DNA from 3 places in the Sulfobacillus thermotolerans genome. Region 3 is predicted to be linked to each of the others. Evidence: riboswitches for the same ligand, from Rfam matches in the RefSeq annotation. Region 3 holds a riboswitch; each other region holds the start of a gene.
What was found. Region 3 has a riboswitch for S-adenosylmethionine ahead of ORD20_RS07705 (hypothetical protein). Riboswitches for the same ligand answer to the same signal wherever they lie in the genome.
Positions count from the first base shown of each region.

Region 1 (7,998 bases), 660 kb from region 3:
TAAGGTGGAAAACGCAACCCAATTAATCCTTGTGAGGTGTGTTTCCATGGATGCGGACTGGGCTTTGTTGGACCGGGATTTTTATGTGGATGCCGTGATGTATGCAGTGATCTTGTCAGGGCTATATCTTATGTTGGTTGAGGGCGCTGATAATGAAATGATAAGGGAGTTGGGGAGAAACAAAGGATTTCCGGCTTGTGAAATAGTGCATACATTGGCACAACTAGGGGTGGTGCGCTACAGTGGGCAACGGTGGCTGTGGTGCGGCGCACCCCCGGATCCCCGTCGTATCACGCGCATTGATGCGGTGAGGCGCTGGGTTCACTTGGTGCCTTTTTGTGAGGAAGCGCTGGCACCATGGAAGCATGCGGCGGATGATATGCGCCTTACCGACTCCGGTCAAGAGATGAATACCTTCCTTATCGCCAATATCAAACCCTCAACAGGAATGCGCTGGCTTGATATTGGCGGGGGTACGGGTGATTTGGCACGGCAGCTAAGCCAAATGGGGGTTGATGTGACGATGTTGGATACCCCTTCAGTTATTGCTCGGTGTCGCACAAGGTCCTTCTCATCAGTACGTTTAGTCGCAGGCGACGTTTTAGCGGGTTTGCCAACAGGGCCGTTTGATGTGGTGAGTGCAGTACGGTTTTTAGAAGAATTTTCAGCGACGCAGGTGCGGCAAATCTTTCATCATATGCGCAAGCAGTTGGCACCCAATGGAATCGTTTGTGTGATTTCTTCGGTGGATGATAATACCTTGTGGTCAAAATTGTTTGCTATAGAAGTGGCGAGTACGAGCCCAAAAGGACGGACATATAGTGTGCGTACGCTCGGGATTCTTGCAGCGCGGGAACATTTGGCCTTGATGCGCATGAAAACCCATGGCCCGTATACTCTCATAGTATTGAGGCGAATGACGCTGGCTGGGCGGCGTAAGGACCGTGACACCATGCAGTTAGTCGAATACTGACCCAAAAGGGGCCAGTGTGGGCGTTTTAGGTTCACACTGGCCACAATAGTTAGGCGTGAGTGGACGCGTTTAATGCTTGCTCCAAATCGGCCCACAGGTCGTGAGCATTCTCCAGCCCTACGGATAACCGAATGAGGTCACCCCCGGCGCCCGCTAGTTCTTGTTCTTGCGGACTTAACTGTTGATGGGTTGTCGATGCCGGGTGAATGGCCATAGACCGGGCATCGCCGACGTTGGCCACAATAATCCAGAGCTGCAAATGATTCATGACTTGCTCGGCTTGTGCGCGTCCACCTTTGACACCGAAATTGAGCATGGTACCAAAGAGGTTTTCCCGTAAATACTTGCGCGCGTTCAAATGGGCGGGGTCGGCTGGCAGGCCGGGATAATTGACCCAACTGACGAGGGGATGATGGGCTAGGCGGTCGGCAATGAATGCGGCAGACTGGCTTGCTTCTTTCATGCGCAATGCCAATGTTTCAAGCCCTAATAGAATCAAAAACGCATTGAAAGGGGCTAATGCGGCGCCTGTATCTCGCAGGGTTTTCACGCGCAAGCGTAGGGCATAGGAGCTGGGTTGTTCGCCGAACACAATGCCGTGGTAGCTTGCATCAGGCTCCGAATAGAGAGGGAATTTTGGTACATTGTAATTAAATCGGCCCGAGTCAATGACGATGCCGCCGAGTGAGGTGCCATGTCCGCCAATCCATTTCGTCAGTGAATGGATGACAATATCTGCCCCGTATGCGATGGGCTGCTCTAAATATGGAGTCGCAAAGGTATTATCCACGATAAGCGGCACGTGGTGACGATGCGCAAAATCTGCCCACGCGGCGATATCGGTCACATTGAGCCGAGGATTGCCAATTGACTCCACGAAGACACCGCGCGTGTGCTCGGTGATCAGGGCATCGGCCTCAGCAAGGTCGTTGTCGGCCACAAACCGGACAGTGATGCCGAAATCCTTAAGCGTGGAGGTAAAGAGTGTCCAGGTACCTCCATATAAAGACGTCGAGGCAATAATGTCATCACCCGCTCGACAGAGATTCAAAATGGCCGCCGTAATAGCTGCCATGCCTGATGAAAAGGCGACAGCCGCTTGGCCGCCTTCGAGCGCGGCTAGACGTTGTTCCAGAATATCGGTGGTGGGATTCATGATACGGGTATAAATATTGCCAGGTTCTTCAAGATTAAAGAGCCGGGCTGCGTGTTCGGAATCTTTAAAGGCATAACCTACCGTTTGATAAATCGGGGTCGCGACGGCCGATGTTGCCGCATCCGGTGTGTATCCACCCCGGACAGCCGTTGTTTCGAATTGCCAATGGTTTGGCTTTTCCATTAATTTAAAGCCTCCTTATCAAGGTGACGCATAAAAAAACACCAGTAAGAGCCGGCTCTTCTGGTGTCGGCCTCTCATTTCTCAGCAATATGCTGCAGGAATTGGCACCATAACCATCAAGGCCGGTTGCCGGGCATCATCGGGCCAGTCCCTCCGCCACTCTCCATAAGAGGTTTTCAATTGAATAACAGGATAAAGAATGTCAGGTATTTCGTCAATATGGATTAGTTAGTTTTCCTCATTGGTTTCGGGTGCATTATAGCGGGCAAAATGGGCAGCCGCTTCGGAACGCCTGGTATATCCTAATTTACTGAGAATGTTGCTGACATAATGCTTGACCGTTTTATCACTCAAGAAAATTAGTTGGCCAATCTCTTTGTTGGTTCGGCCTTGGGCAATGAGTTCGAGGACTTTCTTTTCCTGCGCAGTGAGCGTTTCCACGGCATCGGTAGTGACTTTAGGATTGCGAAGGCGCTCGAGCAACTGTGATGTGACTTCAGGGCCAAATAATGCGCCACCTTGAGCGACCGTGCGGATGCCGTCAATAACAGCGCGTCCGCGGGATTCCTTGAGGAGGTAGCCTGAAGCCCCGGCATTCACCGCGTCAACCACCAAATCTTGGCTCCCAAATGAGGTGAGCATAATAATGCGGAGATTGGGATCTTGATCTTTAAGCTTGCGGCAGACTTCCATGCCATTGATATCCGGCAAACGAACGTCTAGGACCACAACATCAACATTACCTGGAATATGGTCGATGGCCTCTTGGCCGCTTTCCCATTCTTGGGCCATAACCATATCGGGCTGGCGTTCAATCATATTGCGCAGACCAATGCGTACGACTTCATGATCATCGACAATAGCAACGCGTATCGGATTATCCTCGGGCATTGTTTGTGCCCTCCTTAAATAAAGAGTTCTTACCCCTCATTATAGCCAGGGGGCGGTAAGGGTGACAGTTGTACCTTCATGCAATCGACTTTGGATATCCACGTGCCCATGCCATCGCTCCATGCGCTTAGACATGTTCCGTACCCCGAAGTGCGTATGGGAGGCATCTGGCTGCGGAACAAAGCCCTCGCCGTCATCGATGATTTGCACTTGGTATGATTCCGCAGTGGAATGCCAATGCACCAATATGTGATGAGCATGGCCATGGCTACGCGCATTGGAGACGGCTTCTTGTATGCTTAACAGCAAATCGTGAATACGTTCGGGGTGTAAGTCCAAATACCGGGAATCATCAAATTCCATGGAAATGTCATCCATTGGCCCTTGGCGCCTAAGCATGTCCGTCAGGGCAATTTTAAAGTCAATGGATGTCGACTCGAGACTTTGGATAAAGAACCGAATGTCGGTCATGAGAAGGCTTAACGTTTCGCTGATGCGCATGAGCTCTTTAATCGCAAACGGATCTAGTGTCTCGACGGAGTCTACAAGGTTATCAATGGACAGAGTCGTGCCGTAAAGCGTCTGCAATACGCCATCATGAAGATCTCGGCCAATGCGTTCGCGTTCTTTTAACGTCGCAAATGATTCACGGTCTTGATAAAAGCGGGCATTGGCAATGACCGCTGCGGCTTGTCGGGCAAATAGTTCGACCATGGATTGATCGTCTGCTGTAAAGCCTCCGGCTTTTTCCGTAAGGTATAAATGGCCCATGACTTGATTTTGATAGAGTAAAGGGAGACCTAAAAAGCTTTCCATTTTGGGGTGATGTGGCGGAAATCCAACGGATGCTGGATGGTCTTGCAGGCGCTGCAGGCGAATCGGACGACGCGTGCGAATCACTTCGCCCAGTAGTCCACGCCCCGTCGGATAAGGGCCCATTGCTGCCACTTCTTCGGCACTTAAACCAGATGTGAAGAATTGGCTGATTGTATAGGCGTCGTCGTCTTCCAGTACTGCGAGCGCGGCGTATCTGGCCCCTGTGAGCTTGCGCGCAACATCTACCACATTTTGGACAATATCATGCCAGTCTCCCACCGTGGTCATGGCGTACGAGGCTTCACGCAACGCGGTGAGTCCGTCACGTTGTCGTTCTAAGCGCTGATTGGCTAGTGTGACCGCCTTTTGTTGTTGCGATAGGATGCCAAAAACAAAATAGGAGAAGAAGCCTGTACCAATCACTAAGATAATAGCTAGAGAAAAATCGTGCGATCCACGCGGCAGATAAGGGGCGACCAGATAATGAAATAAGACAATGGTCACGCTGACTCCTGCCATGGCCATCAGTGTTGCAATCCATCGCCATGGTTTTGCGGACGTCCGTTCTGCGGGGTCGGCTGTTGGGGGCATTTTCAACCTCTTTAGCTTAATTATGAATGTATATTGACTATAGCACGAAATGGGCGCACTGTCTTTTTATGCGGTTTTTATCGGGGCAAGGAAAATTTTTACGGATTTATTCGCAGCAGGCTTGATATACTAGTGTCGTTTGTTACACCCATGTATGGAAGGAGTCACCATATGGCAGACGTGGAAATGGTGGTTTTGACTTTGCTGCTATATGCCGCCATGGTGGCATTGCTTCATTTTCTCGAGCAGTTGTCATAAGGGGGATTTTATGGACTGGTTCTTATTGGCGCTATCCGTTCTTGTGATGGTCTATCTCGTGTATGTTATTGTACATCCAGAAAAATTTTAATACGGGAGTTTGACGTATCCGGGACATTTTTAAGGGGGGACAATGTGTGTCGACACAAACGGTGATAACGTGGATAGTGGTTATCGCGGTTTTTGCCTTTACCGTGAAGCCACTGGGCACGTATATTGCCAAAGTCTTCACGTTTCAGCCTACGCTACTTGATAAACCCCTGACTCCCATTGAAAATACGATATTTCGCGCGATGGGCGTGACGCGTCAGAGTGCCATGACGGTCAAACAATATGGGCTGGCGTTGATTTTCACGAATGTTGTGTGGATGTTAGGGGCCTATTTTCTATTGCGCGTGCAAGGAATAATGCCCTTTAATCCCCAGCATTTGAAAGGAATTAATCCCGAATTGGCTTTTAATACGGCGGCCAGTTTCGTTACGAATACGAATTGGCAGGCGTATTCTGGGGAATTAACGATGTCCTATTTTTCACAGTTTGCCGTTTTATCCTATTTACAATTTGTAACGCCGGCTACCGCCGTGGCGGCCGCTATCGCATTTTTGCGCATGCTGTCCGGAAAGAAGATGGGCAATTTCTTTGTGGACGTGACCTTGGTCGTAACTCGCTTATTGCTGCCAATGGCCATCGTTGTTGCTCTTGTTCTGGTCGGGCAGGGGGTGCCCCAATCGTTGGGGCCGTATCTTCACCTACATACCATTACGGGACAGACGCAGACCGTGCCTCAAGGGCCAATAGCCACGTGGGAAGCCATAGAGCACCTAGGGCAAAATGGGGGCGGGTTTACGAACGCCAATAGCGCCAACCCGTTAGAAAACCCCACGGCGTTTTCTAACCTGATCGAAACGATTTCGATGGGACTCTTGCCCGTTGCCCTTTTTTATACGTTTGGAGTGATGACCGGGAGAAAACGATTGGCATGGACGCTCATTGGTGTGGCCGGGGTGTTTTATCTGGTTATGCTCGCATTGCTGTATTTTCCGGAAATGGCTGGAAACCCGATTATCAATGCGCTAGGCCTGCATGGCCACGCGAACATGGTGGGTAAGGAAATGCGGTTTGGCATGGGCGGCACATCGATTTTTGAAACATCGACGATGGCGTTTTCGACCGGTTCCGTGGCGAGTGCGCACGATAGTTATTTACCGTTATCGTCGTTATCGTTTTTCCTCGGCATGTTTTTGAACATGGTCTTTGGTGCCTCTGGTTCTGGACTTTTGAATATGGTGATGTTCGTCATTATTACGATCTTTTTAATGGGACTCATGGTCGGGCGGACCCCGGAGTTCTTGGGCAAGAAAATTGAAGCGCGGGAGGTGTCTTTGGCCTCCATCGCCTTTTTAATGCACCCGCTTTTAATATTAGTGGGGACGGCCATCGCTGTGGCTAGTCCTATAGGACTGGCGGGAATTTTGAATCCGGGGCCGCATGGTTTGTCCGAAATTCTCTACGCTTTTAGTTCAGCGGCGGCGAATAACGGGTCAGCGTTTGCAGGTCTTAATGCTGGGCTGCCATTTTATGAAGTGGCCATCGGTGTTGTGATGATTCTCGGCCGTTACGCGTCCATTTTAGTCATGCTGTTGGTGGGAGCATCTTTGGCAAGAAAACGCGCTGTGCCTGAGACATCTGGCACAATGCATACCGACACCGTGCTGTTTGGCGGCATTTTACTGGGGGCCATTGTGGTCTTAAATGCGTTGACCTTTTTCCCGGTGATGGCTTTGGGGCCTTTGGCCGAACAGTACTTAATGATGGCACACCACCTTTTTTAACGGATGACTGGATGAGAAAGGAGTCTGAAGCCCGTTGGCAGCACAAGAAATTGCAGGACAGCGAAGCTATACAGCGAGCATTCTCAAGGCGACCATCCGCAAACTGGATCCGCGGGAAATGATTCACAATCCGGTGATGTTTGTCGTGGAATTGGGAACGGCTGTCGTGGTTTGGCTAACATTGATTCAAAAAGGTGCGGCCGACCGTAATTACGATCTTCTGGTGGCAATTATTTTGTTTCTAACCATTCTTTTTGCCAACTTTGCGGAAGCCTTTGCTGAGGCCAGAGGGCGTGCCCAAGCCGATTTTCTTCGGCGTACTAAGTCCTCGACACGTGCGAAGCTCTTATTGCCAGATGGAACGACGTCATGGGTTGATGCACCCCAACTTACTAAGGGCGCTAAGGTGCTTGTAGAAGCAGGGGACGTCATTCCGGGCGATGGCGTAGTCATTGAAGGCGTGGGTTCTGTTGATGAATCCGCTATCACCGGCGAATCGGCTCCTGTGGTTAAGGCGGCGGATGATGGCGTGACAGGCGGGACGGTGTTGTTGTCTGATCACTTGGTGATAGAAATTACCGTTAATGCTGGAGAGACGTTCTTAGACCGGATGATCGCGTTGGTGGAGGGCGCAGAACGGCAGAAAACACCCAATGAGATAGCGCTCTCGGCTCTTTTAGGGGTGCTCACGCTGATTTTTGTTCTCGTCGTGGTGACTCTCGTGCCCATTGCGCGTTATTTTGGACCGCATGCCGCCAATATTACCACGATGGTAGCCCTTTTAGTGTGTTTGATTCCCACGACGATTGGCGCTTTATTATCAGCCATTGGGATTGCAGGTATGAACCGTGTCTCATTGGTCAACGTCGTTGCGAAAAGTGGTCGGGCGGTGGAAGCAGCCGGAGATATTGACACTATTATTTTAGATAAAACGGGAACCATTACGATCGGCAACCGCATGGCCACAGAATTTTTACCCGTACCCGGAGTTACGCAAGAAGAACTGGCGGAAGCCTCTCTCATATCCTCCTTAGCGGACACCACCCCCGAAGGACGATCGGTGGTGGAATTAGCCCAAGACATCCTGCACATCAAAGAGCTTCCACAGTATGAAGGGGAAGCCGTGCCATTTTCGGCACATACGCGCATGAGTGGCATTGATTTGGCGGATGGGAGGAAAATTCGTAAAGGCGCGGTGAGTGCCATTCGCGATATTGTAGAGGATCCTCCTGCGGAATTAGAGCAAAACGCTGAACGTGTGGCGAAAGATGGGGGCACGCCGTTGGCTGTGGAGATGG
Region 1 is NZ_CP133983.1:846,356-854,353, forward strand. It holds gene ORD20_RS04270 (class I SAM-dependent methyltransferase) at 47-973, shown strand; gene ORD20_RS04275 (O-acetylhomoserine aminocarboxypropyltransferase/cysteine synthase family protein) at 1,023-2,312, opposite strand; SAM riboswitch class I at 2,384-2,484, opposite strand; gene ORD20_RS04280 (response regulator) at 2,541-3,203, opposite strand; gene ORD20_RS04285 (GAF domain-containing sensor histidine kinase) at 3,243-4,610, opposite strand; gene ORD20_RS04290 (hypothetical protein) at 4,743-4,868, shown strand; gene kdpF (K(+)-transporting ATPase subunit F) at 4,879-4,959, shown strand; gene kdpA (potassium-transporting ATPase subunit KdpA) at 5,006-6,700, shown strand; gene kdpB (potassium-transporting ATPase subunit KdpB) at 6,819-7,998, shown strand, end outside.
Region 1: it holds a riboswitch for S-adenosylmethionine, as region 3 does, so the genes downstream of both, ORD20_RS04275 (O-acetylhomoserine aminocarboxypropyltransferase/cysteine synthase family protein) here and ORD20_RS07705 (hypothetical protein) in region 3, are expected to answer to the same signal.

Region 2 (7,998 bases), 1.1 Mb from region 3:
AACCTAACCGTGGTCTCGCCGTATAATACTTATTTACACAAAGGATTGCAAGGCAAGTGACCTCGGCACTCCCCGGAGGAGGCAGCGTTGTCGCTGTGACTGGTGACGGTGGGCTTCTTGGACAAGTAGGGTCTCCAGCCGGCCGTGCCATAAGTTGGCAGCCGCACCCAGTGGGGCAGGCGTTAACGCCCCTCATGATGGCCTTAGCGTTAATGAACCCGCATGTCATTAAGGGACTGTCTATCAGTCTACCGGAACAAGTGTTACCGAGTCTTGCTCAGCACTGGGGAAACAAAGGAATAGCGCACGGATTGAAGATTCTAGGGTGGGACGATCAGGGGACACTTCCCGGCCAACTGCTACCTAATCCTCCTCTTCCGCACATGACTAGCGCAGTGATGACCACAGGACGGGATCTGTGGGGCACTCCGGATGAGGTCGCCCATGCTTATCTCCCTTTTATCACAAGCGGACGGCTCGTGCCTCTACACTGGAATGTGGAGAAAGCAACGGCCATAAGAGGTCCAAAGATTGTGACGCCCCAGATCCTAGAGGAAATTAATCGCGCGATTCCTACTGAGGTTGTGGGCGGCATTGTTTTTCATGTATGGCGGCCAGATGCGAATTTCGCTATAGCGTATACAACCTACCACCAAGGAATGGTCCTTGTATTGGAAGGGCCTGCAACAGCGCAAACGCTGACCCTTGTCGACCGTGCGGGCGCGTGGCTGGGGCAGGGATAAAATGCGCTATGAAGTAGGAAGAAAGCCGTAAGCTCATAAATCGGCGGAGAGTCTCCCGGAATACGGGAACGTGCAGGTTGACTTGAAATGTGGTCTGGGGTCGATTACAGTGAGATTATGAAACGAATTAAGTATAAAGCCGACCTCGATGCTCAGCAGTTGCAGTGGTTTCAAAGGCAAGTACTCGACTGGTATCGTAGAGAAGGGCGTGATCTTCCGTGGCGGAAGACAATGGACCCCTATCATATTGTGGTGTCGGAAATTTTGCTGCATCAGACCACTGTTAAAACCGTTCAACCGATATATGAGAAGTTTCTTGATACCTTTCCCACTATACAGGATCTTGCCGCGGCACCACTGGAAGCCGTCAAGTATATTACCGACCCGTTGGGATATAAAGTGCGGGGTTCGTGGTTGCATCAAATCGCGCAAACGGTTGTGAATGACTATGCGGGTCAATTTCCGCAGACCTTAGAGGAATTGCTCGCCCTGCCGGGCATAGGGCGGTATACCGCGGGGGCTGTGCTGTCATTTGCGTTCGGAAATGATGCCCCCATTGTCGATACCAATGTCAACCGCTTCATCGGTCGTTATTTTGGTATTGAGTACAAACGCACGAATGCTGAAATTCAACATCAGCTGTGGGCCGTGGCAGAGGCTATTGTGCCGACTGGCCAGGCCCGGGAGTTTAACAATGCCTTAATGGATATGGGCGCGATGGTGTGTACAGCACGCAAGCCGTACTGCCTGGTGTGTCCGGTATCCCAAAGCTGTATACAGTTGCAAGATGATGGCGTGCGGGCTGCCGAAGAGCGCGTGCAATACCGGATCCGAGAGCGTGCCCAGGGCTCGTAACAGAATCCCCATGGTTTCGAATAAGGTGTTCCTCGTAGGTGACCGGATACGGTTTTCTAGGAGGGTCAATGGCAATTATTGCGGCGGACTTCCTCACTCATGGAGATGAAGTCCGTTTTTGTATTGAGAAGCTGGGTTGAGCCCTCTTTCTTTACTCTTTAGGCGCGATGGGTTCTCATCCGTCCGAGATGGACGGCTATGGGGCTATTCGGTTAGAGATTTCTTGTGGTGACATGCACAGTCGTCATGATGCCTTCATATCATGAGGAGGCAACGAATTTGTGCGTGTACACGCGAGGGGGCGTGAGAACCATGGGTTTAGGATTGTTAGCCTTAATTGCCGCAGCCGCGGTCCAAGGGGCCATCTGGCTTTCAGGATATATTGGAGGCAATGCGTTCCCTCAACCTCTGTCTGATTTAGAGGAAAAGGAAGCCCTTGAAGCGATGCAACGGGGCGATTTAGAGGCCCGGCAGCGACTAATCGAACACAATTTGCGATTGGTTGTGCATGTCGTGAAAAAATACAATAATAAAGGAACGGATCCCGATGACTTAATCGGTATTGGCGCCATCGGTCTCATAAAAGGTATCGACACCTTTAACCAAGCCAAGGGGACTCGGTTGGCAACGTACTGTGCACGATGCATTGATAACGAGGTATTAATGCACTTGCGCAATCAAAAGAAAGTTAAAAATGAGGTCAGTATTTATAGTCCCATTGGGATTGACCGCGACGGAAATGAAATTCTGCTCATGGATGTTTTAGCGGGTGGAGAGGAAGTTCCCGATACGGTCGAGGTCAGCATGATTATGGAGTGGGTCACGCAGTTTGTCGAGAGTTTGACGCGAAAAGAACGTTTGGTGCTCAATCTTCGATTTGCACTCAATGGGCAATCTCGGCGGCTAACTCAAAGAGAAATTGCCGATCGTCTAGGAATCTCACGCAGCTATGTCTCGCGCATTGAAAAACGGGCCGTCGAAAAGATTTTAGCCGCCTTAAGTCTTCCTGACGCCTAATGAGAGATGGTTGAAAAGTGCATTCAATTATGAACCCGTCTGCACCGAAGCATCTCCCATGTCAGCGTGAGTCAAGGGCGTATCGTGCGACCATATTTGCTGTTCGCGCCCGGTATGCTTAGGGAATATGGCTACAGAATGTCGGCTAGTGCCAAATCCAGCGAGAACCATTCAGCTGAATACCTCCATGGGTCTTCAAAAGTGTGTCGGGCCCTACTAATCATGGCACGTATAATAACGCTACGGCTCCCCGAAGCGTCGCTACGACTTACCCACATATTCCCGAGGGGGTCCTCCAGTGTGAAGACGTGTTCTCCCCTAAGAAGGGCCTAAAAAGGCCTCAGGGTGTTTGTTAGTGGCATATCCTCGAACTGCACGTCAGGTCCTTTCCGCTCGTGAGGATATGGCCGACGCCGACATTGGGCTGCTGTTGATGACGGCGTCGGCCGCCATTGCGGAATTGGACACCGACTTTATCCCGCGGTCAAAGCATGCGTGCCATGGTGTCTTTGTAACTCGTAAAGGGCACCATACTTACGATACTTGTGATGTTGAACTCCCCGCCCTAAAGGGCGGAGATTCTGGGGGAACCGTGGTCGCTGCGTCGCGGGGTGTGAACCCCTCGGAGTGGTCCTCCGGACTCGCTATCGTTTATCCCACCAGCAACATGCCGGGGTTCAGCCGGACTACGCCTTAACGCCCTTTTGAAAGGAACGGGACGGCGATACGTGATCCGTTGGGGTACCAAGAACTCCCCGGGGCGAATCTCTCCATGCATCCCCGTGTTGAGGATGTTCACCGCGCCGACGCCATCCCGGTGTGCTTGATAGTCACAAGCGCGACAATGGTAGGTGCGGCCCGCCACCTTGTTAAGGTGGCCACAACGCGGACACGTTTGCGACGTATACGCTTCGCTGATCGGCATCAGACGGATGCCATGACGCCGGAGTTTGTATGCCAAATAGTGTTCTAACCGTCCGAACTCCAGCGCCCCGACGTCTTGGTTCATGCGTCGGGATCGTCGATGCCGTTTTTGATGATTGAGCGTGCTGAGATCACCCGCATAGAGAACGGTGAGCTGTTGCGCCACACCGAACGCGACGATCTGGTTGGCGGCATGATGGAGGGCATTCCGACTCACCCGGTTGACCTGTTGGCTCAGACGGTGCCGCGCGCGGTTGAGACGGCGGCGCCGTCGCGACCCGGGTTGCGTGCGGCGCCGTTTTTTCTGGAGCTTGGTCAGCCCTTTGGCGCGGCCCTGCTTGACGGATCGCAGGCCCCGACCCGACACGGCGAGGGCCTCTTGGCCATCGGAGACCATGCCGCGGTGAATGACGCCGATATCGAGGCCGCCCACCTTTTCGGACACCGGGGGTTGCGGATCGTCGAGGATGCGGGTCACCGTCAGAAAGATCTCGCCATAGCCCAGCTCCGCCTGGACCATCGTCCCGGTCGGTAACGCATCGGGAAGCCACACCCGAATGGGTTCACGCCCGCGCCCGAGAGACAAGCGCAGATGCGATCCCTGCATTTGGAGGGCTTGTCCCTTAAAAATGGGGTTGAAGTATCGGCGGAATCGCCACGGATAGCGTGCCTTTTTATCCCCGTTTTGGCGTTTGGTACGCACCCCGTCAATCGTGGCGGAGAACTTTTCGATGAGGGCTTGGACGGTTTGCGCATGCAGCGGAAAGCGCCGTTTGACATGCGCTTTCAGTGGAGATTCGGTGGGCCATCGCCAATGGCGTTTGCGGCAGAACCGATGGATCGTGACCAAACGCGTCCACAAGTCGCCCGCTGATCGCCGAGCAGCGGAGGCTTTCGCCCCTTCCGTCGGGGGCACCGACACGCGATAGGGGAAGACGATGGTTTCTTGCATCGATCTCCTCCTGAGCTTGACGAACTCTTGGGTCTATTATACCCTTGGTCTATGGCGAACACAAGCGACTACAGAACCGGCAGACACTGTGTCTTTCACTTACACGTGCATTTGGTCTTTGTGGCGAAATATCGGCGGTTGGTCTTTACGAAAGAAATCCTGGAGGACTTGCGTACCATTTTTTCTGACGTGTGCCAGGACTTCGAGGCCACCTTGGAGGCATTCGACGGCGAGCGGGACCATGTGCATTTGCTCATCACTTATCCGCCTAAGGTCGCGATTTCTCGCCTGGTGAATAGCCTCAAAGGCGTCTCATCGCGATTGATACGTAAGAAGCACTATCCGAGCATTGAGCGGGCGCTGTGGGGCGGCAGTCTCTGGTCGCCGAGTTATTTTGCGGGATCGGCTGGTGGAGCACCCCTCTCCATCATTCGGCAATACATCGAACAACAGGAAACCCCGGATTGACCCTTGCGGGGTCAGCGCCTGATAGCTCCGCCCTGAACGGCGGAGCTATCAGGCGCATTTGATAAAAAGGTATCTGTCACCATACGGTTTTAGGCACTAGATAGGGGATAAAAGCGGGGTGGCGACAGAGTAGAAACGCATCCTTTGCCATGATTTTTCGATTGATATAGCGCTTTATCAGCTTGGCGATAGAGATCTTGAAAGCGTCTGCCGTCGTCAGGATAGCGCGCAATGCCGCCCGAGACACCGAACGGGAATGTCTTAGAGGGTAAGGCTTGAGCCATGTGTCGAAGATGGGATATCACCTGTTCGGGTTGTCCGGCAAAGGTGAACCATAGGCCAAATTCGTCTCCACCAATCCGTGCGAGACCGTCATGCGAACGGATGAGGGATCGCCACGATTGTGCCGTTTGTTGCAGAAAGTGGTCGCCAGCTGGATGCCCAAACTGGTCATTTACCGCTTTGAACCCGTCTAAGTCTAAAAGGATCAAGAGGCCTGGAATATTTGAATACAATTGGTCATGTCGTTCGATTAACTCTTCCAGCCCTCGGCGGTTTAGAAGTCCCGTCAGCGGGTCTTGATAGGCATAAGCCATTAAGTCAGCAACCTTTTGGCTTTGTTGGGCAATTTCGTGGTGGAGAAGATCATTATAACTATCCAGTGCTGTAGCTACGTCCCAGAGCCAGCGGGTCCTTACTAACCGTAAGGGGGGCAGACCATCACCCCACTTTTCCTGCATTTCATGGTAGGCAGGGAAGTATTCGTTGAAGAGACGGATAAACCAAGACGGGCTGATGTGCGCACGCATATGAGCTGTCCCCATATGCCTACTAGTTTCGGATGATATAGCGAGCCTAGGATCTTGCGCGAGGGTGTGAAAGTGCCCTTGTAACATTTGCGTAAAGCGTTCCCATGTGACAGTTTCAATGATGGTACGCATTCCATCATGAGCCTCGGCAACGGTCAGTGCACGACCAACAAATTGTGTATGAATGGCATACAGTCCGTCGCGATGGGTTTGCCATATTTCCTGGTCGCTATCACTCCACGGGAAAAGCGGATTGGTTGATTCCATGAATGCCCCATTCTTCCTAATGTGAAATCCTTCTTTCTATCATGGCATTCATTGTTGGAAATAGCAAGAACTGCCATTTATTGCCTTAGATGCGAAGATAATTGATGGAAGACGTTGATTGCCGTATCAGTTTATGATAAAGTCAGCTTGCTTAGCCTCTTATCGAGAGTGGCGGAGGGACTGGCCCGATGAAGCCCGGCAACCCCTTGGGGTGCTAATTCCTGAAAGACGTAATGTCTTTCGAGATGAGAGGGAACGGGTTGTTGTCCGTCCTCCCTCGGTGGGAGCTTTTTTTTATGGAAAAGGAGGCGGACATCTATGCCGCAATGGGAACGTGATACGTGGTTGGTTCATGCTGGGACCGATTTTTTTGGAAATTTAGAACCTACGGCTCTTCCGATTTATCCATCCACGAGTTATCGATCACGATCAGGCGAAGAGCTAGATCAATTGATGGGTGGAACTCGCGAAGGTTTTTCTTACGCCCGTCATGGGAACCCCAATGTAGCGGCTTTGGTTGAGGCTATGAAGGTGTTGGAGCATGCCGAAACCGGTATTGCCACAGCTTCTGGTATGGCGGCTATTGATGCGGCTCTTTACGCAACGGGATTAGCACCGCACGATCGTGTTCTGGTCTCCCAAGATATTTATGGGGCCTCATTAAGTCTGTTATCAAGCCTATGGGCTGAGTTTGGCGTTGAGACTGCCGTCGGTGAGTTTACCGACGCTGATGTATTCGTGTCCATGTTGGCCGAGGTTCGGCCGAAAGCGGTTCTAATCGAGACCATTTCTAACCCTCTTCTGAAAGTGCTTGATGTGCCAGAGCTGGTAAGGTTGGCGCATGGCCATGGCGCGCAGGTCATTGTGGATAATACATTTGCTACACCCGTGATGTACCGACCTGCGGAGTGCGGGGCTGACCTGGTGGTTCATAGTGCTACCAAGTATTTAGGAGGGCATGGCGATGCCATGGGGGGCGTTGTTTTAGGGCGCCAGCAACATGAGGAGCGCTTGCACCAATATCTCAAATTGCGTGGGGCGGTCTTAGGTCCTTTTGAATCATGGCTTATCCACCGAGGCCTGCGGACATTAGGAGTCCGCTTTGAAAAGCAAAGCGCAAATGCGTTGCAGGTAGCTCAAAAGCTCCAAGCGTCTGGTCTCTTTACGCACGTTTATTACCCACTATTTGCAGATCATCCCACGTACGCAACGGCTCAGCGACTGCTCCCTAACATGGGCGGTGCTGTGGTTACACTGGAATTGTCGGGCGGAAAAGACCGTGTATTTCGTTTTATGGACCGCCTAGAACTCATTGCTTCGGCAACGACGGTGGGGGACGTCTACTCTTTGTGCCTATATCCGTTAATTGCTTCACACCGCAACCAAACTCCGGAGCAACGGGCACAAATGGGCATTACAGACGGAACCATTCGTATTTCTATAGGGCTAGAAGACCCAGGAGACATTGCCGGTGACTTGATTCAGGCTGCCACGTTATCGGCTTAATGAAAAAGCACAACCAGACACGAGCTGGTTGTGCTTTTTGGCTATCCTTCGATGTCAATGAAGAGATCTGAACCTTCAACTTTTACCGGGTAGGTGCGAATGGGAGCATAAGCGGGAAAATGCTTCGCCTCCCCAGTCCGCACATCAAATTGACCGCCATGCCTCGGACAATGAATGATGTATCCGACAAGGTCTCCTTCACACAGAGAGGCTTCGGCATGGGAACACAAATCATCTGTGGCGAAATATTCGCCGTTGACCTGATATAACGCAATGTCATCGTCTTCCATCGGCACAAGAAACGGTTCACCGGCAACGATATCATTGACTGATGCCACGCGTACCCACTGTGCCACTTAGCCAATAGCTCCTTCCATCTCAAACTTAATCAAGCGATTCATTTCCACCGCGAATTCCATCGGTAATTCCCGGGTAAAAGGTTCAATGAATCCCAAAA
Region 2 is NZ_CP133983.1:2,606,927-2,614,924, forward strand. It holds gene mltG (endolytic transglycosylase MltG) at 1-60, shown strand, start outside; gene ORD20_RS13550 (hypothetical protein) at 96-743, shown strand; gene ORD20_RS13555 (A/G-specific adenine glycosylase) at 861-1,598, shown strand; gene sigK (RNA polymerase sporulation sigma factor SigK) at 1,911-2,615, shown strand; gene ORD20_RS13565 (RNA-guided endonuclease InsQ/TnpB family protein) at 3,181-4,491, opposite strand; gene tnpA (IS200/IS605 family transposase) at 4,543-4,959, shown strand; gene ORD20_RS13575 (GGDEF domain-containing protein) at 5,049-6,035, opposite strand; SAM riboswitch class I at 6,192-6,287, shown strand; gene ORD20_RS13580 (trans-sulfuration enzyme family protein) at 6,354-7,541, shown strand; gene ORD20_RS13585 (non-heme iron oxygenase ferredoxin subunit) at 7,583-7,897, opposite strand; gene sufB (Fe-S cluster assembly protein SufB) at 7,898-7,998, opposite strand, start outside.
Region 2: it holds a riboswitch for S-adenosylmethionine, as region 3 does, so the genes downstream of both, ORD20_RS13580 (trans-sulfuration enzyme family protein) here and ORD20_RS07705 (hypothetical protein) in region 3, are expected to answer to the same signal.

Region 3 (7,998 bases):
CAAGATACGAAAAGCCCGGCCCGTTTTAGCATCATCACGATTCTGTTCAACATTGTAGGGGACTTAATTCTCGTGCGTTTCATGCAAGCAGACGGTCTCGCCTTAGCGACGGGGCTCGCGGCTTGGCTCAATACGACCTTATTAACTATCCGGGCTCTCAATCCTGCACATAACAGCAGCCTACACTTTCGACCTTTTGCGGTGAAAACTCTCATCGCCGCCGCCGTGACCGCCCTTGCGGTATACGGCGCCCGCCACCTCTTCGCTTTAGATGCCATCCACGGCTTGATTCCCCTAACGTTAGGGCTTGTCGGGACGGTCAGCACATCCTTGTTGGTCTATCTCCTCATGTTAACCGTGTTCCGCTTTCCCGAGATTCGCGAGCTCGTGGCCCGTTTTAGAAAAATTCGTCGCAAATCCCCATCCTCTCTGGCTTGATCTACCAAATTTCTTCCTTTTTTGTATGTTACAATGGCTGTAAAGAGAGGTGACGGTCATGGCCATCAAACAGCTGATCGAGGCTCCTCTTGTTGTGGTAACCAACCGGGAGCCCTACATCGATGAACGCGTTGCCGGTGGAATACGCACAATACAAACCGCGGGAGGAGTGGTCTCTGCCCTTGACCCGTTACTGCAAGAAATAGGCGGAAACTGGGTTGCGTGGGGATCGGGCAATGCAGTCGTGAGACCGGGCGCATTGATTGGCAAGGACGTAGTGTCCATGTCAAATCCTTTCCTATTTCGGTTGATGTCAACGCCATTGAAGCGATGGTGGAAAGCCCACGAATTCGGCGTTGGGTCCGAGGTATTCGTCGCCACGTAGACCGTCGTGATCAAATTTTAGGGATTTCTGTCGATCGCGCCGATTACACGAAAGGTCTTTTACCGCGTTTAGACGCCATGAAGGAATTTTACACGTTGTATCCGCAATACCGCGAACACGTCACGTATCTTCAAATTGTTGTCCCCTCGCGGACGGAGGTGGCTGAATATCGGCGCTTCTACGAGCAGGTAGAAAAGAAAACGCAGGAAGTCAACCAACGGTTTGCGACGAACGGATGGAAACCCATCATTACATTGCCCCACAGTCTCGATCGCCCTCGTCTCATGGGGCTCTTCCGTGCCGCGGATTTTGCGGTTGTGAGTTCTTTGGTCGACGGTATGAACCTTGTCGCGAAAGAGTTTGTGGCCGCACAAGTTGACAAACGCGGGGTCTTGCTATTAAGTGAAACCACCGGGGCCGCCAATGAACTAGAACACGAATCCTTCCCCATCAATCCCTTAGACCCGGAGGGTTTTGCCAATACCCTGCATGAAGCTTTGAGTATTTCGGCAGACGAACGGGCGGATCGTATTTCAGCCATGCGTAAGCACCTCGAAGAACACACCATCTATGATTGGATGGCCGATATTTTTCTCACATTAAAGATGGCTGCGCAATCTTATGTCTAAACCGCTCTTTTCCGAGTTCACGTTGCATCGTCTCGTTTGTGATCGCCATATTCAAAGCTGTGTGTGGTTCATGGATATCGATGGCACCTTGTTAGATCTCGCTCCGAGCCCGGACCGGGTCCATGTCCCAGAGTCTTTGCTATGGGCTCTGGGGCAAATCGCACAATCACCTCAGCACCGGATTGCATTAATTAGCGGCCGGGCGCTCTCTGACATCCAACAGCGTTTTGCGCCACTGCCGCTGATCTTCAGCGGCAACCATGGCGCCGAGTATCAGGCCGGCCCAGAGCATTGGACGCATGAGAATGTCCAAGCCTTTGGCCGCCACCATGATGCGATCGCAAAAGCTTTGGCCCCTTTGCGCCAAGAGTTTTCAGGATTGCTTATTGAAGACAAAACCTATTCCTTTAGCGTCCACTACCGACAAGTGGCAGCGGCCGAAGGCCCTGCCGTTGCCCGCCGTGTGCGTGACGCCATGACGGGCATCGAGGCTATTGAGATCGTACCAGCTAAATTGTGTTGGGAGATTCGCCCTAAGCCCGGCCCAACGAAAGCGGATGCCGTTCACGTCTTGTGGCAACGGGTGCAGGCGATCCTGCCCTCCCCAACCCTAGCTGTCGTCATAGGAGACGACCGTACGGACGAAGACGCCTTTGCCGCGCTCCCGTCAGCCGTGACTATCCATGTTGGGGACGGCCCTACAACCGCCCAGTGGACCCTGCCCTCGCCTGCCGCAGTACGCGCTTTGCTCCAACACACAGCGCAGCACCTTACGACCTTTTTTTCGTGCTGAATTCCTGACGGATATAGGCAATGAGGGGCAAGAGCGGCTCAACGCGATTGAATGAAGGCACCAGATAGACACCCTGAATAACCGATTCGAGATCGTCAAGCAATGCACAGGCCATGTCAATCCCTAGCGCTGTCCCATCTTGGACATGTTCGAACTGTGCTAAAATCTCTGTGCCAATGGTAATCCCCGGCACCTCATTGTGCAAATACAATGCTTGACGATAGGATACCAAGGGCATAACGCCTAATAACAGGGGGACCGGCAAGGGACCAAAACGGTCCAAAAATCTCTCCAGTTGTTCTTTGGCATAAATGGGTTGAGACATAATAAATCCCGCGCCGGCTTCTAGTTTTTGCTGTAAGCGAAGCACTTCATGGTCGAGGTCCTCGGCCGTCGGATTCACCCCGACTCCGATATCAAACGCCGTATGGCCACCAATTTTCTGTCCCGACGCATCTTGCCCTTGATTAAAGCCTGCCAGCACCTTCACGAGGCCAATAGAATTGATGTCGTACACAGCGGTCGCATGGGCGTAGTCACCGATGCCCGGCGGATCGCCGGTGAGCGCCAGTACATTGCGAATGCCTAAGGCATGGGCCCCGAGCAAATCACTTTGTAGTCCCATCAGATTGCGATCACGAGTGGTAAAATGCAAAATAGTTTCGACCGGTAGCTGTTCTGCAATCAACCGCGCCGTTGCAAGCGCGCTGAGTCGCACCCGTGCCATGGGACTATCACCAATATTAATGGCGTCCGCGCCGGCTTCCCATACGGTGCGCGCGGCTTCCAGCACCCGGTGGGGATTGACGCCCCGAGGCGGGTCGAGTTCCACGCTCACAACAAAACGCTTGCCAAAAAGTTGCCTTATGCCTTCAGGAGCGCCTTCACCCCCCATTGTTTCATTAGCGGCATGTTCGTCCTCAACGTTCCACGTCCGGACCTGGGGCAAAACAGGCATATGCTGCAGTGTTTGAGCAATGGCTTGGATGTGCGCCGCTGTCGTCCCGCAACACCCGCCAATCACTCGACACCCAGCTTCCGCGAGGGCTGGGGCCATGGTCGCCACATAATGTGGACTGGCCGGATAATGGACATGATTGGCCACCATCGCGGGCTGCCCTGCATTAGGAAAGGCGGCTAACGGAATCTGCAAATCTTTGGCCCGTGGCGCCATTCGAATCACGGCATCCAGCAACGGAGCCGGTCCACTTCCGCAGTTGGCACCCACCAACTGAGGAGGACCGCCTGGTAATTGGCCCATCGCTTCAATGGCCTGTTCGGGCGTAAGCCCGTAACGCGTCGCCCCTTCCGGTGAAAACGCAAAACTCACAATAATCGGCAAGAGGCTTTCCTCGCGAATGGCTTCTACCGCGGCTAATACCGTGGGAATATCAGACATCGTCTCCACAATAAAGCCATCGACTCCACCAGCTAACAGTCCCGCGACCACCGGGCGATAATAGTCCACGGCCTCTTCATGCGTAAGGCTCTCCATAACCGGCGAGGCGACAGGTTGTGCCAAAGGTCCTATCGATCCAACAATCCACGCGGGTTCGCCAAAGATATCGCGCGCGTGTCGCGCAATTTGCGCTGCGCGGCGGTGCAATAAGACAACGTCGGCTTCGAGCCCCAGTGCCGCCAGTTTGCTCCCATTGGCGGAAAAGGTTTGGGTCTCTAACAACCGTGCTCCGGCCTCGAGATATTGGAGATGGAGATTCATTAACGTGTCAGGCTGTCTTAGCGGCACGAGAGGAAGAGCAGCGGGGTCGATCCCCGCCGCCATAAGCGCCGTGCCTGATGCTCCGTCCCCTATAATCCACGTCGGGTCCCTTAAAGCATCCGCTAACGATTTCACTCGAGGCCTTCCTCTTCCCGCACTGCTTGAACCGCTTGCGCCATTACGCGCAATTTCTCTGTCGCCTCGTCCCATGTACGCGTCTTTAATCCGCAGTCCGGGTCAATCAGCAAATTGTTGAGGGGAACAATTTCAAGTGCCCGCCGAATTCCCGCCTTAACCTCATCGACGGATTCAATGCGGTGCGTGTGCACGTCCACCACGCCTAATGCCAATTCTTTGTTTTGGGGCCAAGGATGGCGCGCCAAAAGGTCGAGCAATGCATAATTCTGATTAGCGGCTTCGAGGTCGAGCTGGTCCACCGGAAGCTCAAATAATCCCGGCAAAATGGTATCAAAATCCCCGTAACAAATATGACTGATGGTCTTCGCCGTCAATCCTTCTGTGACAATCGCCATGGCTTCAATAGCCAAATCCAATTCTTCGGGCCTCGTCGATAACGCGGGTTCATCAATTTGGATATAACGAGCGCCCGCTTTTTCTAATGCCACCGCCTCCTCGTGCACCAGATGAGCTAAATCCAGCACGAGTCCTTCCAACGCTAGGAGCTTCTGGTACGCTTCTTGAACGAACGCTGTGGGCCAACGATCCGCATAGCGCGCCAGCGCCGGCTCATCCCACTGCACCTCAACAATACCCGTATCAGCGAGGTGACGGACGGTCAACCGCATGACATCAACCAAGTCACTTAATAGCGTTTCCTCATTGTGGTAATTTTTGTCTTCCACCATAGATAAAAAGGTAAAGAGGCCCGGAAGGACAATTGTCACGGGAATACGAGATAAAGAGGCCGCTTCGCGACTCCATGCCGCTAGCGTTCCCCCTTGATATTGTAGGCGACCTGTGACGACCGGATGACGTACGTAAAAGTTGTTGTCAAACAGCCGCAGTAGACCCGCACTGTACACATTATCCAAGTCCCGAACGACGGGATCAAAGAGATCGTACCAGCGGATCTGGCCATCTGTGGTCCTATCACACTGTGCATCAGCGGCTAAGTCCACGACCCGTTTTACAACACTTTCATAGGTCGAGTACAGTTGCTCCGGCGAGATTTGCCCTTTTTCGAAACGTTGAATAGCAGTCCGGACACTCGGCCCCGGACCCGCCGGAATTTTCGGATAAGACCCCATAATCGTTGTCTTCATTATATAATTTCTCCCCTGTTCTGATCTCACCGGCATCAAAGTCGTTGAGGAAATGAAGCTGGACGCGTGGCGTGGACCAGACAGAGCCCGGCACATCCAACCATAAAAAAACGCCTACTTAGAGAAGAGGCGTTAGCTCTTCTCATCTTAAAGAATACGAATCCGTATTCTTCCGGAATTGGCACCCACCCTATGGGGGTTGCCGGGTTTCATCGGGCCAGTCCCTCCACCACTCTGGATAAGAAGTAAATCTTATTGAATTGTAAGCAAAATACCATGGCGTCGCGAAATGGTCAAGAGACATTGCATAAAATAATATAATTGCCATTTTTTGGTATGGATGATAGAGTATCCATAGGAGGTGGCACCATGTCGTCATCGGGCTCGTCTTTATCCAAAGAACGGCGCCACAGCGTGCTGGATTCCGACTCTAAACCAGCTCGCCGCCGCCATGTGTTCCGTTGGTTCGTCGTCATTGTTGCCGTTCTCGGCTCTGTCTTGTTATGGCAGTTGAATTTTTTCATCCACACCTTAGGGGATGCCCAGCGCAGTCTCGAGTCATGGCAAGGAGTCCGCGCCATATTAGGCTCCTTTTTAACCTTTGCTGCTATGCAAATCAGCCACACGGCCTTGACCTTGTGGCATCACGTCTTCCATTAAGCGACTCCCGCTGCCCTTAATGCGGCGGGAGCTCTTGCTCTCCTTCCCCTACCTCTCGCCCATTCTTTCTATACAAAAATCCTCCGTCTAGGAGTTTCGTGCCTTGCACACAGCCCCATCTTCGCTGAAAATAGGAGTGATGATTGCGGGACTACCTGTCCACAATACTTAGGCCATGCGCATTAGTGAACCGACAGCGCAGGAGAAAGAAGGCGTGCCACATGGATGATAATGCGGGAATGTCTTTTGAGATTCTCGCGGCTGGACTGGAGGATGTCCGCCATGACGTCCCAATGCTTATGACCGTCTTGGCGCATAAGCTGGAGGCGTCGTTGCCCGAAAACGTGCGGGTGGTTCGTCAGTCGGGCCTCTTCTCCAAAACGTCATCCATTAAGTCGATCACCCTAACCTTTGACAATGTACGCTACCAACTTAGTGCCAAGGGCGGTCAACTGCTTCCCGAACGGCAAAAGATCGTGCACGACGTCGTATTAAAGACGGACCGTATTCCCTTAGACGCCTGGCTACGTGACGTGCTCAATTATTTATTGGAAGAAAGCCGTCGCCATGAAAATGCCCGTGATATTTTGGATCGTTTTCTCACTTCTTGATCGGCTGATATTGCCCCAGAAAGGACGATTTTTGTGCATCATATGAGGAGCCCTCAGTGGCATCCTGAAACTCTTGCTGCTCACTGCGGCGTCGGACAAGATCTCGCATATGGATCTGTTAGCACCCCGATTTATCAAACGGTGACGTATCAGCATCCGGGTGAGAACCTTGGCCAATACGACTATAGCCGGACCGAAAACCCAACCCGCCACAGCGCGCAAGAGGCTATCAACCGTCTTGATGGAGGTGCTGGCGCTCTTTTATATGGAAGCGGCATGGCTGCTCTCACGGCTTTGGTGCACATGCTCCACCAAGGCGATCATGTGATTGTCACTGACGATGCCTATGGGGGGACCTATCGCTTATTGGTAGATGTTTTTGCAAAATTTGGCATTCGCTCCTCGATGGTTAACACGCGCCAACTCGATGCGGTCGAGCGCGCCTTTACGGACACGACGCGTCTTGTTATTGCGGAAAGCCCTAGTAACCCCTTATTGCAAGTCAGTCCATTACGAGCTCTTGCGGAAATGGCCCATGCCCATGGTGCCAAATTGGCTATTGATAATACGTTTATGACCGCGGTTCGCCAGCGGCCTTTAGACTTAGGGGCCGTCGGCATTGAACATGTGGATGATCTCATGGCCGACTTAGACCAAGCGCTCAACTCCCTATCCTAGATGCGTCAAAGGAGTCTATGATGCCACACAAACAGACGGAGTTTATTCACACCGGCCAGGAGATTGACCCTGCCACCCAGGCGGTTACGCCTCCCATTTATCGTGCCACCACCTATCACCAAGCCGATCCCTGGAATCCCCCAACGTATGATTACGCGCGTTCGGGCAATCCAACCCGGCATGCTTTTGAAGCGGCCATGGCAAGCCTTGAGCACGGGAGCCGCGGTATGGCTTTTTCCTCGGGCATGGCCGCTTTGACGGCGGCTTTCATGCTGTTTTCTCAAGGCGATCATCTCCTCGTCACGCGAGACTGCCAAGGAGGCACACAGCGCGTCTTACGCGGCGTATTCAGCCGATTTGGCATTCATGCGAGCTATGTCGATACCGAAGACCTTAACGCCCTAGAAGCCGCATTAACGCCAAAGACCAAAGCCATTTTAGTGGAAAACTTTAGTAATCCGTTCCTACATGTGACAGATATCGCTCGGGTCTCGACATGGGCGCACGGTCATGGCTTATTGGTTTTGGTCGACAATACGTTTATTACGCCGTACCTACAAAATCCTTTAGACCTTGGCGCCGACATTGTCATTCACTCGGCAACCAAGATGATTGGTGGGCACTCCGACATCACCGCGGGCGTTGCCGTCACCAAAGATGAGGATTTAGGACGACAGCTGTACTTCATCCAAAATGCGTGTGGCGCTATCTTGTCTCCGGACGATGCATACATGAGCCTGCGTGGCCTGCATACATTACCCGTACGCATGGAGCAAGCGCAAAAGACAGCCCAATTACTGG
Region 3 is NZ_CP133983.1:1,508,990-1,516,987, reverse strand. It holds gene murJ (murein biosynthesis integral membrane protein MurJ) at 1-438, shown strand, start outside; gene ORD20_RS07720 (alpha,alpha-trehalose-phosphate synthase (UDP-forming)) at 661-1,452, shown strand; gene otsB (trehalose-phosphatase) at 1,445-2,245, shown strand; gene ORD20_RS07710 (bifunctional homocysteine S-methyltransferase/methylenetetrahydrofolate reductase) at 2,223-4,100, opposite strand; gene ORD20_RS07705 (hypothetical protein) at 4,097-5,248, opposite strand; SAM riboswitch class I at 5,388-5,493, opposite strand; gene ORD20_RS07700 (hypothetical protein) at 5,618-5,908, shown strand; gene ORD20_RS07695 (hypothetical protein) at 6,130-6,519, shown strand; gene ORD20_RS07690 (aminotransferase class I/II-fold pyridoxal phosphate-dependent enzyme) at 6,562-7,197, shown strand; gene ORD20_RS07685 (trans-sulfuration enzyme family protein) at 7,215-7,998, shown strand, end outside.